DNA from 3 places in the Rhodococcus sp. UYP9 genome. Region 2 is predicted to be linked to each of the others. Evidence: riboswitches for the same ligand, from Rfam matches in the RefSeq annotation. Region 2 holds a riboswitch; each other region holds the start of a gene.
The links. A riboswitch is a leader RNA that binds a small molecule or an ion and turns the genes downstream of it on or off. The one in region 2 is predicted to bind cobalamin.
Positions count from the first base shown of each region.

Region 1: another riboswitch for cobalamin. It lies ahead of ABIB36_RS10570 (magnesium chelatase subunit D family protein); the one in region 2 lies ahead of metE (5-methyltetrahydropteroyltriglutamate--homocysteine S-methyltransferase).
Region 3: another riboswitch for cobalamin. It lies ahead of ABIB36_RS07775 (ABC transporter substrate-binding protein); the one in region 2 lies ahead of metE (5-methyltetrahydropteroyltriglutamate--homocysteine S-methyltransferase).

Region 1 covers NZ_JBEPPH010000003.1:182,514-187,970, forward strand. Annotated here, with positions in the region: gene cobO (cob(I)yrinic acid a,c-diamide adenosyltransferase) at 1-588, opposite strand, end outside; gene ABIB36_RS10570 (magnesium chelatase subunit D family protein) at 600-2,549, opposite strand; adenosylcobalamin-variant (AdoCbl-variant) riboswitch at 2,627-2,729, opposite strand; gene ABIB36_RS10575 (GNAT family N-acetyltransferase) at 2,743-3,246, opposite strand; gene mqo (malate dehydrogenase (quinone)) at 3,260-4,795, opposite strand; gene ABIB36_RS10585 (alpha/beta hydrolase) at 4,958-5,457, shown strand, end outside.
Region 2 covers NZ_JBEPPH010000001.1:262,648-268,104, reverse strand. Annotated here, with positions in the region: gene ABIB36_RS01365 (NADP-dependent oxidoreductase) at 1-106, opposite strand, end outside; gene ABIB36_RS01360 (organic hydroperoxide resistance protein) at 116-538, opposite strand; gene ABIB36_RS01355 (MarR family winged helix-turn-helix transcriptional regulator) at 541-978, opposite strand; gene metE (5-methyltetrahydropteroyltriglutamate--homocysteine S-methyltransferase) at 1,100-3,355, opposite strand; cobalamin riboswitch at 3,481-3,725, opposite strand; gene ABIB36_RS01345 (3-deoxy-7-phosphoheptulonate synthase) at 3,929-5,056, shown strand; gene ABIB36_RS01340 (alpha-ketoglutarate-dependent dioxygenase AlkB) at 5,022-5,457, opposite strand, start outside.
Region 3 covers NZ_JBEPPH010000002.1:308,007-313,463, forward strand. Annotated here, with positions in the region: gene ABIB36_RS07760 (flavin-containing monooxygenase) at 1-79, shown strand, start outside; gene ABIB36_RS07765 (IclR family transcriptional regulator) at 245-1,096, shown strand; gene ABIB36_RS07770 (GAF domain-containing protein) at 1,142-2,443, shown strand; cobalamin riboswitch at 2,488-2,633, shown strand; gene ABIB36_RS07775 (ABC transporter substrate-binding protein) at 2,734-3,729, shown strand; gene ABIB36_RS07780 (FecCD family ABC transporter permease) at 3,729-4,817, shown strand; gene ABIB36_RS07785 (ABC transporter ATP-binding protein) at 4,814-5,457, shown strand, end outside.

The DNA of each region.
Region 1 (5,457 bases), on a different contig from region 2:
CGCATCCATCGGATGTTTGACCTTGGTCATTTCGGTGACGAGATCGGCGGCATCTATCAGCGCCTGCGGTGCGTCACGTCCGGTGACGACGACGTGTTGATTACCCGGCCGGTTCACGAGCACCTCGACCACCTCGTCGATATTCACCCACCCCCACTTGAGTGGGTAGGTGAATTCGTCCAACACGTAGAAGCGGTGCGTCTCCTCGCTCAATCTTCGAGAGATTTCGGCCCAGCCTTCAGCAGCTGCGGCGGCGTGGTCGACGTCCGAACCCTTCTTGCGCGTCCAGGACCACCCCTCGCCCATCTTGTGCCACTCGACGGCCCCGCCGGTGCCCTGAGTCTCGTGCAGTTCGCCGAGTAGTTTGAATGTCGATTCCTCGCCGACCTTCCATTTCGCACTCTTCACGAACTGGAACACTCCGACGTCGAATCCTTGATTCCACGCCCGCAGTGCCATCCCGAAGGCCGCCGTAGACTTGCCCTTGCCCGGCCCGGTGTGCACTGCGAGAAGTGCTTGATTGCGGCGCTGACGCGTAGTCAGGCCGTCGTCGGGAACGGTTCCCGCAAGTGGTACTCCCTGTGGCATTGCTCGTCCTCTCAGGCCGCTGCGCGAACGACGGCGGCCACATGCTCTGCCGAAAGGTCGGCAAGCCGCACGTAGCCACCCTGTAGATGCCGGGCGAAATCGGCGGCCAGTCCGAGACGGACCATGCCCGATTCGCAGTCCACGACAACCGACGCAGTCCCGTCGGCTGCCAGACGCGACGCAGCGATACGTGCGCGCCCGACCGGATCGACACCGCCCGTCGCTCGCCCATCGGTCATCGCGACGACGAGCGCACGGCGCAGCGGATCTCTGACCTTCTCTCGAAGGACGACCTCACGTGCCCGCAGGAAGCCCTGTGCCAGTGGCGATTTCCCACCGGTCTTCATTCTGCGCAAGCGGGTGACAGCGACGTCGACGCTCGACGTCGGCGGGAGAACCAACTCGGCCTCGCGCCCTCGAACAGTGATGACCGCAACCTTGTCGCGCCGTTGGTATGCATCGCGCAGTAGCGACAGCACTGCTCCCGTCACGGCGGACAACCGATCACGTGCAGCCATCGATCCGGATGCGTCGACAACGAACACGATGAGGTTGCCTTCGCGACCTTCACGAATCGCCCCGCGTAGGTCCGCGGGCTCGAGTCGGAACTTTCCGGATGTTCGTCCGCGCGCGACTTGATCCTCGGCCGCGGCGAACAATGTCCCGATGAGGTGAAGTCCCTTGCCGCGCTCGGTGGTCGGGCGCACCACCCGCCCCTGCGCAGCACGCGACCGGGAGCGACGGCCGGGCGCTCCCTCGCCGACACCGGGAACTTCCATCAACCGCGCGCGAAACTGCGATCCGGGAGCTGCTGCATCACGGTCACGAGATCCGTTGCCGGACGGTGGATCCGACTGGTCCGGTCTGGGTGCACCACCGCCGTCGTCATCCGGATCAGGTCCTGAATCCGTAGGTTCGGGATCGGTAGGTTCGGGATCGGTCGGTTCGGGATCGGTCGGTTCGTCGGACTTCTGGCCGGATTCCGGCTTCGCGGAGTCGGCCTGTTCTGCGGCCTCGCGCATGGCATCGTCGAGTGCACTCTCGTCGATCCCCGGCTCGTCGAACGGGTCACGCCTGCGGCGATGCGGCAATGCCAATTCCGCAGCGACCCGCACGTCGGACTCCTCGACCTTCGGCGAGCCTCGCCATGCCGCGTGCGCCGAAGCGGTCCTTGCGACTACGAGGTCCGCTCGCATCCCGTCGACGTCGAACGACGCACACAATGCCGCAATTCGACGAAGTTCGGTGTCGTCGAGTTCCACTTGATCCAATACGAGTCGAGCCGCGACGATATGTGCGGCGATGTCCGCGTCCTCGTCGGCATAGCGTGCAGCAAACGTAAAGGGGTCGCGCTCGTAGTTCAGACGCCTTCGCACGACGTCCATTCGGATGTCCACGTCGCGAGAGGCAGTGACCTCCACGGCGAGCCCGAAGCGATCCAACAGCTGTGGTCTAAGCTCGCCCTCTTCGGGATTCATCGTTCCCACGAGGACGAACTGCGCGGGATGCGAATGTGAAACCCCGTCGCGTTCGATGTGGACACGCCCCATCGCAGCGGCGTCGAGCAGAACATCGACCAGGTGATCATGCAGAAGGTTCACCTCGTCCACGTACAGCACTCCCCGATGGGCTGCGGCCAACAATCCCGGCTGGAATGCACGTTCGCCGTCTCGCAGCACCTTCTCGAGATCGAGCGAACCGACCACGCGGTCCTCGGTCGCGCCGACCGGAAGCTCTACCAACCGGGCTGGTCGGCTCTCGCCATCGTCCTCGATGTTCGGAAGCAGCGTCGCGAGTGCGCGTACGACAGTGGACTTCGCCGTCCCCTTCTCACCGCGGACGAGGACACCACCGATTCCTGGGTGCACCGCACACAGGATCAATGACAATCGAAGCTGGTCTTGGCCGACTATCGCGCTGAACGGATAACCGGGTTCTGAAGATCCAACGGCCTGCTGCACTTTCGATCCCCTTCATTCCTCGGTTTCCGCGCCGAGGACTTTCGATGCCCACCGAAGAAGTGGACAAAGTAATTTCGATGCTGTGCGGTGATCTGGCTTACGAGGCTGCCGACAATCGGCCTACTCGTACACAGTGGCGGGACCGCGCCTGAATCACACAGGACTTCCCCGCATCAGCTCCGTTGATCGAACCCTACCGTCGTTCGACCTTACTGCCGCCCGACGCCTCTCCCCACGGGGTTCCGCCGCCCCGACGCATGGGCGTGTGCGGAATCCCGTCTTCGAGAACTTCCTCACCATCGGGAAGAAAGCCGTGTTTCGCGTACATGTCCACCAGGTAGCTCTGTGCGTTGATACGACAAGGAGAGGACCCGACCTCGGCAAGGGCAGCACGCAAGATACGCGTGGTGTGCCCCTGCCCCCGCGCCGAGCGCTGCGTGCACAGACGGCCGATGCGGAAGGCCTTCTCGCCGTTGTCGTGCTCCTCGAGCAGACGCAGCGTGCACACCACTTCGCCGTCACGTTCGAGCCAGAAGTGCCTCGTCTCGGTGAGCAGATCTCGACCGTCGAGTTCGGGGTAGGCACACGCCTGCTCGACGACGAAAACCTCGACACGCAGCTTCAGCAGGTCGTACAGGGTCTTGTTGGACAGGTCCAATGCCCAGGAGCGCTTGAGGGCAGCAGCTTGCGTTGTCATAGGCCTGTTGCTATCACACGCCGGTGTGCTGTGCGAGTTGGGACGACTCGTCCAGCTCGAGCGCACGCGAGGTCCAGTCGAATATTTCGCGGAACAGCGAACGATCCTCTGCCAATTTGACCCCGAGCGAAGGCACCATTTCCTTGAGCTTGGGCTGCCACGCCTCGTAGCGGTCGCCGAAGCAACGCTGCAACACATCGAGCATCGCCGGTACCGCGGTGGAAGCACCCGGCGACGCACCGAGCAGGCCCGCGATCGTTCCGTCTGCAGCGTTGATCACCGCAGTGCCGAATTCGAGAACTCCGCCGCGGCCCTTCTTTCGAATCACCTGGACTCGCTGCCCGGCGGTGACGATCTCCCAGTCCTTGTCGAGAACCTTGGGTGCGAATTCACGAAGCGTGTCCACGCGATCGGCCTGCGACTGCGACAGTTCGCTCAGCAGGTACTTCACGAGTCCGAGCTCGGTGACGCCCACGCCGAGCATCGACATCAGGTTCCCCGGCTTGACCGACGAAGGAAGATCGGTCAACTTTCCTTCCTTGAGGAACTTCGGCGACCATCCTGCGTACGGACCGAAGAGCAAACCGGGCTTCCCGCCGATGACACGTGTGTCGAGGTGGGGCACCGACATCGGGGGCGCACCTACCGACGCCTTGCCATACACCTTGGCCGAGTGCTGATCGATGAGCTCGGGGTTGGTGCAGCGCAGCCATTCACCGCTGACCGGGAACCCTCCGAAGCCCTTGATCTCGCTGATGCCCGATTTCTGGAGCAGATGCAAAGCACCGCCACCCGCGCCGACGAACACGAACTTGGCGTTGACCGTCTTCTTGGAACCGGTGCGAAGGTTTGCCACCTTGACGTCCCACGTTCCGTCCGACTGCTTCGAGATGTTGCGCACGTCGTTTCCGAAGTGCACGGTGGCGCCGGCGCCGGAGAGGTAGTTCAGAAGTTGGCGGGTGAGCGCGCCGAAGTCGACGTCCGTTCCGTTGTCGCTCCAGTTGAGGGCGACGGGATCGGAGAAGTCGCGGCCCGCACCCATGAGGGGAAGTCGACGCGTGAACTCGTCCGGACTGTCGATGTACTCCATACCTTCGAACAGCGGATTCGAAGCCAGGGCGTCGTATCGAGCCTTCAGGTACTTGGTGTTGTCCTTACCATGCACGAAGCTCACGTGCGGGATCGGATTGATGAAGTTCTTCGCGTCGCTCAGAATGCCCGTTTCCAGGCTGTGCGCCCAGAACTGACGGGAAACCTGGAACTGCTCGTTGACGTTGAGCGCCTTGGCGATGTCGACGGAACCGTCTTTGTTCTGCGGCGTGTAATTGAGCTCACACAGCGCGGAATGGCCGGTGCCGGCGTTGTTCCATGCGTCACTGCTTTCGGCGGCAGCGGCGTCGAGACGCTCGTACACATCGATCGACCAATCGGGCTCCAACTGTCGAAGCAGTGCCCCGAGAGTTGCGCTCATGATTCCGGCGCCGACGAGGACCACATCGGTTTTCACTCGCTTGACCTGCTCTTGATTGGAGCGCTGTTCATTTGACACTGGAGATTCGACTTCCTTGTTCGTGAGTACTCGCGTGAGGAAACTCTGCTCAGGTGGCGGCTACATTACCCGGCCGTAGATACCCGACTCGAAGCGCTTTCAAGCTCTTCTTCGATTGTGCTCTCGAAGTGCACTTTGCACCTGCTACTACAGTTGTGATCTGTGACTACCTGGGTACCCGATGTCCTCGGCGACGGCTACGAGCAGACGACCATTCCCCTCGGCGCAGATCCGGATGGTGAAGGCCAGGTCGAGGCGACTCTCGTTCGGTACCAACCGGCAGATACACCGTCTTTCGACCGGGCGGTGATCTACGTTCACGGCTTCACCGACTACTTCTTCCAACAGCATCTGGCAGAACATTTCGCAGCCAAAGGCTATGCGTTCTACGCGCTGGACCTGCGTAAGTGCGGAAGGTCTCTGCGTGAAGGCCAGACACCGCACTTCGTGACCGATCTGGCGTTCTACGACGACGAGTTGAACGAAGCGCTCTCGCTGGTTCGCCGGGAGCCGAGCGGTAAGTCGGTGTTGCTCCTCGCTCATTCCACGGGCGGGCTGATTCTTCCGCTGTGGCTCGATCGCCTCAACCGTCAGGACGGCGGCACTACCGGACTCGGCATCGACGGTGTCATCCTGAACAGTCCTTGGTTCGACCTGCAGGG
Region 2 (5,457 bases):
TCTGACCATCCTGAAGTTCGGGAAGGTCGGTCTCGACGGTGCGGAAGTTCTCCGGCGTCGGCTCACCGTGTGGACGTGAAGCGAGATGGATTTCCTTGGCGCGCAAGGGGGACTCCTAGTCTTCGGTGACCGTGACGGTCACATCGATGTTACCGCGGGTCGCGTTGGAATATGGGCAGACCAGGTGGGCTTTGTCGGCTAGTGCCTGGGCCTCGTCGTGGGGGAGATTCGGTAGCGTCACCTCGAGCGTCACCTCGAGCTGGAATCCGCCTGCATCGTTGGGACCGATGCCGACCTGGGCGCCAACAGCGGAGTCCGTCACATCTGCCTTGTTCGCACGGGCGACCATCTGCAGGGCGGAGTGGAAGCAGGCTGCGTAACCTGCAGCGAACAGTTGCTCGGGGTTGGTGCCCTGGCCGTTGCCGCCCATGGCCTCGGGGATCGCAAGTTCGAGGTCGAGGCGACCGTCCGAGCTGCGAGCGCGGCCGTTGCGACCTTCTCCGGTTGCCAGTGCTTCGGCGGTGTAGATGGTAGCCACAGTCATCCCTTTTCTTGGTGGAGTGCTTCGGCCAGTGCGGCCAGCACGTTCTTGAGGTTGGTGAGTTCTTCGACGCTCATGCCCGTCTGCGCGGCGAGCTGCATCGGTATGCCGGCGGCCTCGCTGCGCAGCGCACTGCCCGCTTCCGTCAGGTGGATCTCGACTCGTCGCTCGTCGGACGTGAGACGCCGACGTTCGATGAAACCGAGGCCTTCGAGCCGTTTGAGCAGCGGGGACAATGTCCCGGTTTCGAGATCGAGTGCGGTGCAGATGTCACGGACGCCGCGCCCGTCCTTTTCCCACAGCAAAAGGAGCACGAGGTACTGCGGGTAGGTGATCCCGAGTTTGTCGAGGATCGGGCGATAGGCGGCAGTGGTCGCTCGCGATGCCGAGTACAACGCAAAGCACACCTGGCGATCGAGTGCGAGTTCGTTGGTCACGTGCACAAAGGTAGCGCACGTTTAAGTTGTTCGCAACCTATCTGGGCTGACTGCACACTATCTCGCCGTTTCGACGGGATTCCGCCGATCGAGCCAGACAGTGTGCAGTCAGGGTTCGAAACTACCGAGCCAGAGCAGCGGCCTCTACTAGATTGCGCAGCGAGGCTTCGACCTCGGCGTTACCTCTGGTCTTGAGCCCGCAATCCGGATTGACCCACAGGCGCCCTGCCGGAACGGCCTTCAATGCGGCCTGCAAGGAGGCGGTGATCTCCTCGACGCTCGGAACCCGCGGTGAATGGATGTCGTACACCCCTGGACCTACGCCGAGATCGAATCCGACGTCGTTGAGATCGTCGAGGACTTCCATGTGGGAGCGAGCAGCCTCGATCGACGTCACATCGGCATCGAGTGCGACGATCGCATCGATCACCTCGCCGAACTCCGAGTAGCACAGGTGCGTATGGATCTGCGTGGAATCCGCTACCCCTGACGTCGACAGCTTGAATGCTCGTACAGCCCAGTCCAGGTAGGCATTCTTGTCCTTTGCGCGCAACGGGAGCAGTTCGCGTAGTGCGGGTTCGTCCACCTGGACGATCGCAATCCCCGCCGATTGCAGGTCGACGGTTTCGTCGCGGATGGCCAGTGCGACCTGATCTGCGGTGTCGGCCAGCGGTTGATCGTCGCGAACGAACGACCACGCGAGGATCGTCACAGGGCCGGTCAGCATGCCCTTGACCGGCTTGTCCGTCAGTGACTGGGCAAAGGCGATCCAGTCGACGGTCATCGCGCCCGCCCGGCTCACATCACCGAACAGGATGGGCGGACGCACGCAACGCGAACCGTAGGACTGAACCCAACCATTGGCTGTGGCCGCGAAGCCGTGCAAATGTTCCGCGAAGTATTGCACCATGTCGTTGCGCTCCGGCTCGCCGTGTACGAGAACATCGAGGCCCAACTTCTCCTGCAGTGCAATGACATCGGCGATCTCCGCTTGCATGCGACGCACGTACTCGGCGTCGTCGATCTCGCCCTTGCGCAATTCGGCCCTGGCGATACGGATCTGGGTTGTCTGCGGGTACGAACCGATGGTCGTAGTGGGAAGCGACGGGAGGTCGAGTCGAGCAGCTTGGGCCACCCGACGGTCGGCAGCGGGGCTGCGATCGACTCCCACACCACCCTCTAGTCGCGTGCGAACCGCATTGTCGTGCACTCGGGGGTCGGTGCGACGGGATTCCGCAGCGACGCGTGCCGCAGCGAGTTCGGTTGCAACAGAGTCGGTTCCCTCTCGAAGTGCACGCGCGAGCACGGTCACCTCCTCGACCTTTTCTGCGCCGAACGCCAGCCACGACCGCAGTGGATCCACGATCTGCGTCTCGGCGTCGAGCGTGTACGGAACATGAAGTAGCGAGCAGGAACTCGACACGGCGAGCGCACCGGCGCTGCCCAACAGGCTCGCCAGCGTGGCCAGAGCTCGGTCCAGATCGGTCCGCCAGACATTGCGGCCGTCGACGATTCCTGCCACGAGAAGCTTGCTCGCCAGAGCGGGTACCGCAGCGACCTGCTCGACGGTTCCCGGGGCCGTGAGATCGACCGACAATCCCTCGATACCGGTCGAGGCGAGTACGGGCAACGCGTCACCGAGGTACCCGAAGTACGACGCCAGCAGTATCGCCGGCCTCCCCTCGACGGCGCTGAGGTAGTCGTAGGCGCGTCCGGCGGCGGCGAGTTCGGCTTCGGTTCGATCCGCCACGAGAGCAGGCTCGTCGATCTGCACCCATTCGGCACCTGCGTCGGACAGCTGTGTCAACAGATCCGCGTACAGCGGGAGGATTTCGTCGAGACGGTCCAGCAGCGGAGCATCACCGCCGACAGATTTCGAGAGGAGCAAGAATGTGACCGGACCGACGATCACCGGACGGGCCGGAATGTCCAGTGCGCGAGCCTCGTTCAGTTCGCTGAGAATCTTCTCGGGGTGGAGCGTGAATGTTGTGCTCGGGGAGATCTCGGGCACGAGGTAGTGATAGTTGGTGTCGAACCACTTGGTCATTTCCAGGGGCTGCACGGTGTCGTTACCACGCGCGGCGGCGAAATACCGGTCGAGATCGTCCTCGATGTCGCTTACCCGTTCGGGCAGGGCGCCGAGGAGGACCGCGGTGTCGAGCACCTGGTCGTAGTACGAGAACGTGTTGATCGGTACGGAGTCGAGCCCCGCGGCCTTCAGCGAAAGCCAGTCGTTCTCGCGTAGGTGCTTGGCGACAGCGCCGAGCGCGGCGGCATCGATCTTTGCGGCCCAGTAGGACTCGACAGCCTTCTTCAGTTCGCGCTTCGGGCCGATTCGGGGTGAACCGAGAACCGTCGCGGTGAATTCGAATGTCACTTCGTGTGTCTCCAGATACATGGCGTGATGGGTGGAACACCACCGTGCGCGCGAGTACGCCTGAGCCCAAGACGAGACTTCAGGTCTACTCGCCCACTCCACGGGGCGGTGAACCGCTACGCACGGCGTGCGCAGCACAGAAGGCAGGTATTCGGACTCGCAGGCGCGCGATTCTTCGAGTAAAGCTCGAGAAAAGCTCCTAGTGGCCGTCGCTTCCCAGAGAGGCTTCTCCAGTGCTTGATAGACGGCGGTCGTTCCTGCATACCGCTGCGGGACAATCCCGGATTCTCACCGGGTTCCCTCTTGCGTCGCCGTTGCGGACTTCGGGGCTCCTCTTGGCCGCGGGCGAACCGACTGCATGCATGAGCATAGGCGCTCGGCAGCCTCCGGAGAAAGGGCTGCTACTCTCGGCATCATGACGCGCACGTATCTTTGGTTTAGCAGGCCGGCCCCGGGTGGGTCAGCCAGCGACACCATGCGCTGACACCCCACCCCACGAGCCGGAATCGGACCGGCTCGAAGTGCGCGTGGATTCACCGTGAACGAGTCGGTCTGGGAACAGGATCTTTTTCCATGACCATCGACACCAACACCACCGACATCAACACCATCGACCCAGCTCTGCACGATTCTGCTCTGGACGATCGACGGACGATCAGTATCAGTCCGCTTCTGTCGCCGCGGACCGTTCGGCGTGAGCATGCGGCAGACGATGCAGTGGCAGCCGTGGTACGACGCGGTCGCGACGGCGTCGTCGACATCCTCGACGGACGTGACGACCGGCTGATCGTCGTCGTCGGACCGTGCTCGGTGCACGACACCACCGCGGCGATGGACTACGCCCGGAGATTGGCCACGAAGGCCGCCGAACTCGACGACCGCCTGCACATCGTCATGCGCGTGTACTTCGAAAAGCCGCGGACCACTCTCGGCTGGAAGGGCCTGATCAACGACCCGCATCTCGACGGCAGTTTCGACATCAACGAAGGCCTCCGTGTGGGCCGCCAGCTGCTCGTCGACATCTCGAGTCTCGGCCTTCCGGTCGGATGTGAATTCCTCGACCCCATCACCCCTCAGTACATTGCGGACCTGGTCAGCTACGGTGCCATCGGCGCACGAACCGCAGCCAGCCAGGTGCACCGTCAACTGTGCAGCGCGTTGTCGATGCCCGTCGGAATCAAGAACTCGACCGAGGGGGATGTTCAGGTCGCGGTCGACGGAACGCGGGCGGCGGCGTCGAGTCATGTCTTCCCCGGAACTGATCTCGACGGTCATTCCGCGTTGATCAGAACCGTCGGGAATCCCGACTGTCATGTGATCCTTCGCGGCGGCACCGACGGTCCGAACTACGACGCGGAGACTGTCGCCGACACCATCGCGCGACTCCGGAAGTCGAATCTTCCCGAGCGAGTGGTGATCGACGCGAGCCACGGCAACAGCCGAAAAGACCACAACAAGCAGGTCGATGTCGTGACGGACGTGTCGGCACGGCTAGCAGCAGGCGAGCAGGGGATCGTCGGTCTCATGTTGGAGAGCTTCATCGAAGCTGGACGGCAGGATCTGACTCTCGGCCATGCGAACGAATTGACCTACGGTCAGTCGATCACCGACGCATGCCTGGATTGGGACACCACTGCGGCACAACTCGACGCACTCGCGGCCGCGGTCAGCGAACGCCGCGCGGGCGGAACTGCACGCTGACGCGAGGGCCGGTGGCACGTGTGCTCTTGGGTACGGCGTGCTCCCACGTGCGTTGGCACGAACCGCCCATGACGATCAGATCGCCGTGGCCGAGTGTGAACTTCAACGATGCGCCGCCGCCACGCGGCCGCAACATCAGTTGTCGGGTGGCACCGAGTGACACGATGGCAACCATCGTGTCCTCGGTGGCGCTGCGGCCGAGGTTGTCTCCGTGCCAGGCGACGCTGTCGGATCCGTCCCGGTAATAACACAATCCGGCAGTGGCGAAGGGCTCGCCCAGTTCGGCCCGATAGTGCGCATCGAGTGTCGACTTGGCCTCGAGCAACCGTGCCTCGGGCCAGCTCTCGTGTTCGGAGTAGAAGCGCACCAAGCGCGGCACGTCGACCACGCGGTCGTACATC
Region 3 (5,457 bases), on a different contig from region 2:
TGGCCAGAAGATTGCCGAGGTTGCTGCGGCGGGGTACAAGGGGTTCGATCTCTCCGCGCTCGCTGCAAGTCAGGAGTGACGTCACGGCGGGTCTGCAGCGGGGATGCGGGCCCGCTTGACGGTGATCTAAATCTCTTTTACTCTTTGGTGTGTGATGAGATACCAAGTATCACTCAGTGATTCATGCCCTCGGTTCGGCTCCGTAAAGCTGTGATTCGACTCGAAACTGATCTGGGGGAGTGCCATGACCATCGTTGACATGAACGACACAAGGTTCGCCGGCCGGGCCATCGGCGCACAGTCCAGGTCGGTCCTGCCGCCGTCGATGGTCGAACGCATGACCCTGATCCTGGACGCGTTCGACGGTCGAGCAGCCCGGCTGTCCCTCGAAGAGATCTCGTTCTGCACTCAGCTTCCGCGGTCCACTGTTCACCGCATTCTCGATCAGCTCATCCGGCTCGACTGGGTGAATCACTCTTCGGTCGGTTATGGCCTCGGTGCGCGTGCCCTCGGACTCGGCGGCGGTGACGGTGGACGTAGCCAGATTCGCGAGGCTGCAGCACCGATCCTGCACGAACTGCACATGCAGACCGGGATGGTCGTCCATCTGTCCGTGCTCGACGGGCCCGAAAGCGTCTGTCTCGACAAGGTCGGTGGACGGTTCGCCTCCGCGCTGCCATCCCGCGTCGGTGGCCGGGTGTCGGCACACGCGACGGCCGGTGGAAAGGCGATGCTGGCGTGGCTGGATCCCGAGCATGTCGACACCTTGTTCGGTCCGACCCTTCCCCGCTTCACCGACCACACCATTACCGACCTAGCGGTCCTGCATCTGGAGTTGAACCGCATTCGTCAGCGCAAGGGGCTGACGTTCTGTCTCGGCGAGTCGGTCAGTGGGATCGCATGCGTGGCATCGGCGATTCGTGGCTACGAGGGTCCGGCCGGCGGTATCGCGCTGTGTGGGGAGATGCGGACTGCACAACTCGAGCGAGTTGCGCCTTTGGTGGTGGATGCCGCTCGTGAGGTCACGCGGACTCTGTTCCCCGAACTGGGAGCCCCTCGCCGTGCCCGCAAAGCTCTGTCGATGAAAGCCAACTGACCCCACCTCTGCATAGCGATGTGAGCTGGCGCACAATTGTCGGCAATGACTCAGTCGACAGGTCCCGAGCCTGCGCTGGCGGCAGGTGAAGACCCGCGCCGCTACGCGCAGATACTGGCGGCCGTCTACGACGCGACAATGGCGGGCGGTAAGGGTCCCGCCCGGCCGCGCGAGGTGATCGGCGACTCGTGGCGTCGGTTGCAGACTCTCGGGATCGATCCCGAACAGAAATCGATCTCACCCTCGCTCGTCGACATCTCCGATCTCGAGCTGAGCCGTCGAGATTCGGGTCTGTTCGACGTCCTCGACGATCTGGCTCGAGGTTTGGAATCGGTGGTCCAGGACGGCAACAACATTCTCGTCGTGGCGGATCGTCACGGGCGGGTGTTGTGGCGCAGTGGCTCGACATCGGTGCTCGATCGCGCAGACGGACTCGGATTCGTCGAGGGCGCCAGCTGGGCCGAGGATTCGGTAGGAACCAATGCCATCGGAACAGCGTTGGTTTCACGTCGGGCCGTGCAGATATTTTCCGCGGAACACTACGTGCGCAGTCACCATCCGTGGACGTGCGCAGGCGCGCCCATCAAGGACCCGCGCACCGGTCACGTCCTCGGCGCACTGGATGTCAGCGGGCCCGCAAACACCGTGCACCCGACGACCCTCGCATTGGTCGATGCCATTGCCCGTCTTGCCGAATTCCAACTGCGTGAACATCATCGGCAGAACTTGGACCGGCTGCGTTCGGTCGCTGCCCCCATGCTCGCCCGGCTGCATTCCCCCGCATTGGCCGTCGACGCCAACGGGTGGGTAGCGGCCACCTCGTCCATAGCGCTGCGCACTCGAGTTCTACTGCCCGAGGATCTGGCCACGGGACGATTCTGGATGCCGACGCTCGGTGTGTGTGAAGTCGAGCCGTTGCCCGGTGGTTGGCTCGTCCGGCCGACCGGGATGGCGGAGAGCGCATCGGTATCCGAGACGGCCGGGGCCACCACGATCTACATCGACTTACGCCATCCGCAGCACACGCGGGTACAGATCCGTAGCGAGGTCGGGGAGTGGACACACGAGCCGACGCCTCGTCACGCAGAGATTCTCTACCTCCTGGCGTGCCATCGGGAGGGGCGGACTGCGGCACAGATGGCGGCGGATCTCTTCGGTGACGGCGGAAGGGCGATCACCGTGCGAGCCGAAATGTCACGCCTCCGAAAGCAGTTGTCCGGCGTGGTCATGACCCAGCCCTACCGGTTCGACGCGTCGGCGACCGTCGAAATTTTGCTGCCCGAGGACATCAGCAGACTGCTGCCGCATTCTTCGGCACCCGCGGTTCGGGCACGACGTATCAGCTGACGACATGTTGAGCGCTCGGTAGGCGCGCTCGACTGCTGCCGAAAGCTCTCGTGCATACTGCTGGACGAAGCACTAAGCAAGCCAGTCGCAGGGGGAAGCCGGTCGAAATCCGGCGCTGACCCGCAACGGTGGGCTGTCTCTTCTCGTAGAGATGGCGAGTCCGATTACCCAGCGGCTGTGTGTGCGACACCTATTCGTCGTGGTCTACGAATCGGCAGTCCTGCGCGTGGGTGATTTTTTGCTGCGCGTCGACTCTCAATTTCGTGGCTCTGAGCTCCAGTGAGGTTCATATGTCACCATCTACTCCCTCCATCGTCCGAATTGTCGCGGTCGGATCCGCTGCAGCGCTGCTCTTCGCGGGCTGTTCGCGTGGCGACTTGGTAGACGCCACCTCGACCGGGGCCGCGTTCGACGAGCCGGTCTCCATCTCCAACTGCGACCTCACCCAGCAATTCGATGTCCCTCCGCAACGCATCGTTTCCATGAACGACCACGTCACCGAGGTGCTCATCGCGATGGGAGTCGCGGACCGGATCGTCGGGATGGGCTACCAGAACGCGTCGCCCACTGCGGAGACGGCAGATGCATTCGCACAGATCACCGGCCTCGCCGATGAATACCCGACGAAAGAGCAGATCCTCGATCTCGACCCCGACCTCGTCGTGGGCGGCATGCGAAGCGCATTCAACGACAAGGAAGGCCGCTCCCGCGAATCGTTCACCGACGTCGGCATCGCGACGTTCCTGTTCTCCGAGTATTGCGGATCGGGATTCCCCGACATCGGGATGCTCGAAGACGACTATTCCCAACTCGGTGAGATCCTGGGAGCCGAGGATGCTGCGAAAGACGTCACCGACGGGGTCGTGGCAGGCCTGAACGCGGTGGGCGAGAAATTGACCGGCGTGCCTCCGACCCCGACGTTCTTCTACGACTCCGGTGAAGACGTTCCCACGACCATCGGGGGCGTCGGCGTCGGGCAGGTCATCGCGGACTACGCCGGGGCGACGAACATCTTCCCCGAAGGCGAGCGGCCTTACCTGGACACGACGTGGGAGATCATCGGCGAACGCGCACCACAGGCGATCGTCGTCCTCGACTACGGTGATACCTCCGCGCAGGGCAAGATCGACTTCCTGAAAAGTCAACCGATCATGGCGACGACGCCTGCCGTCCAACGCGACAACTTCATCGTCGTACCGCTCGACGACTTCTTCGAGAGCCCGCGACTGGTGATGAGCGTGGACACCATCGCACGCGCACTGCACCCGGACCGGTTCCAGGACTGATGGCTACCGCCGTCGAAACACGCACTGCGCCTGTCGAACCCGCGTCGAACCGGCGTTCACGCTTTCCGCTCGGAGTGGTTCTTGCACTGCTGACCATCGGTCTTCTGGCTGCGATCGCCGCGGCAGCATCCTTCGGGTCGGTGCGGATTCCCGTCGGCGACGTCTGGGCGATCGTGATGCACAAGGTGATGCCGGGAGCGTTCGACTCCTGGTGGACCGAGGCTCGCGCAGTGATCGTCCTCGACTCACGTCTTCCGCGGTCGTTGACGGCAGCGGTCGTCGGTGCCTCGCTTGCGATCGCGGGCGGTGTCGCACAGGCAGTCACGCGTAACCCGCTTGCTGATCCGTACCTGCTGGGAGTCTCCTCGGGAGCGGGCTTCGGCGTCGTGGTGGTGATGGTGCTCGGTATCGGAGCGGGTGCGCTCGGGGTCTTCACCATTCCAGCGGCCGCCTTCATCGGGGCGATGATCCCGTTGTTCCTGGCATTGTTGATCGGTGGCAGGTACCCACAGTCGACGGCGATCATCCTCGTCGGCGTCGCATTGGGCGCCGTGTTCTCGGCGTTGATCACCTTCACTCTTCTCGTATTCGCCGACGAACACACCCTGAGCGGTGTGTTGCATTGGCTGGCAGGAGGATTCGGCGACGCGCGCTGGTCGACGCTGACTTTCCCCACTCTCGCACTCCTGGTGGTCGGCACCGTGGTGTTGCTCAGTGCGCCGCGGATTGACCTGCTGAAGACGGGTGACGACGGCGCCGCGGCTCTGGGATTGAACGTCCAGCGATTCCGTGTACTTCAGCTCCTGGCAGTCTCGATGCTTGCCGGTGCGGCCGTATCCGTCGGTGGCGGAATCGGTTTCGTGGGTTTGCTCGTACCTCATCTCGCGGGGTACATCGTCGGTACCCGGGCCATCAGGTTGCTTCCCGTGGCGGCGCTGCTCGGGGCGGTCGCGTTGGTGGGGGCAGATACGCTTGCGCGATCGGTTGCCAGCAGCACCGAGGTGCCGGTCGGAGTGGTCACCGCACTGGTCGGCGCACCGATCTTCGTGTTCATGCTCTCTCGTCAGTACGGAAGGGCCGAGCGATGACTCTGTCGATACACGAGGTCACTGCCCGGCTCGGATCACGAGAAGTGTTGCACAGCATCGATTTCAGCGTCCGCCCCGGGGAAATTCTGGGGCTCGTCGGACCCAACGGTTCAGGTAAGACCACGGCGCTGCGCTGCTGCTACCGTGCGCTGACACCGGCATCCGGTTCCGTCCTCGTCGACCATGTCGACACACGGTCGATGAAACGCGCGGAACTGGCCCGGACCGTCGGCGTCGCAGCACAGGAACCCGAGGCGTCCGTGGGACTGACGGTCCGAGAATCGGTCGCGCTCGGGAGGGTGCCGCACCGCGGCTGGTTCTCTCCCCCGACCGCATCCGACGACGAGGTAGTGGCATCCTGTTTGCATCGGATGGAATTGTCCGCTCTGGCCGACCGTGATGTCGGCGCATTGTCCGGCGGTGAGCGGCAACGTGTCTCCATTGCCCGCGCGCTGGCTCAACAGCCGCGCATTCTGCTGCTCGACGAGCCGACCAACCATCTCGATCTGCGCCACCAACTGATCGTCATGAGTGCCATTGCCGACCTTGCTGCCGACGGGCTCGCTATCGTCGTCACCGTGCACGATCTGCGTCTGGCCGTCGAGTACTGCTCCTCGCTGGCGGTTCTCGACGGTGGATC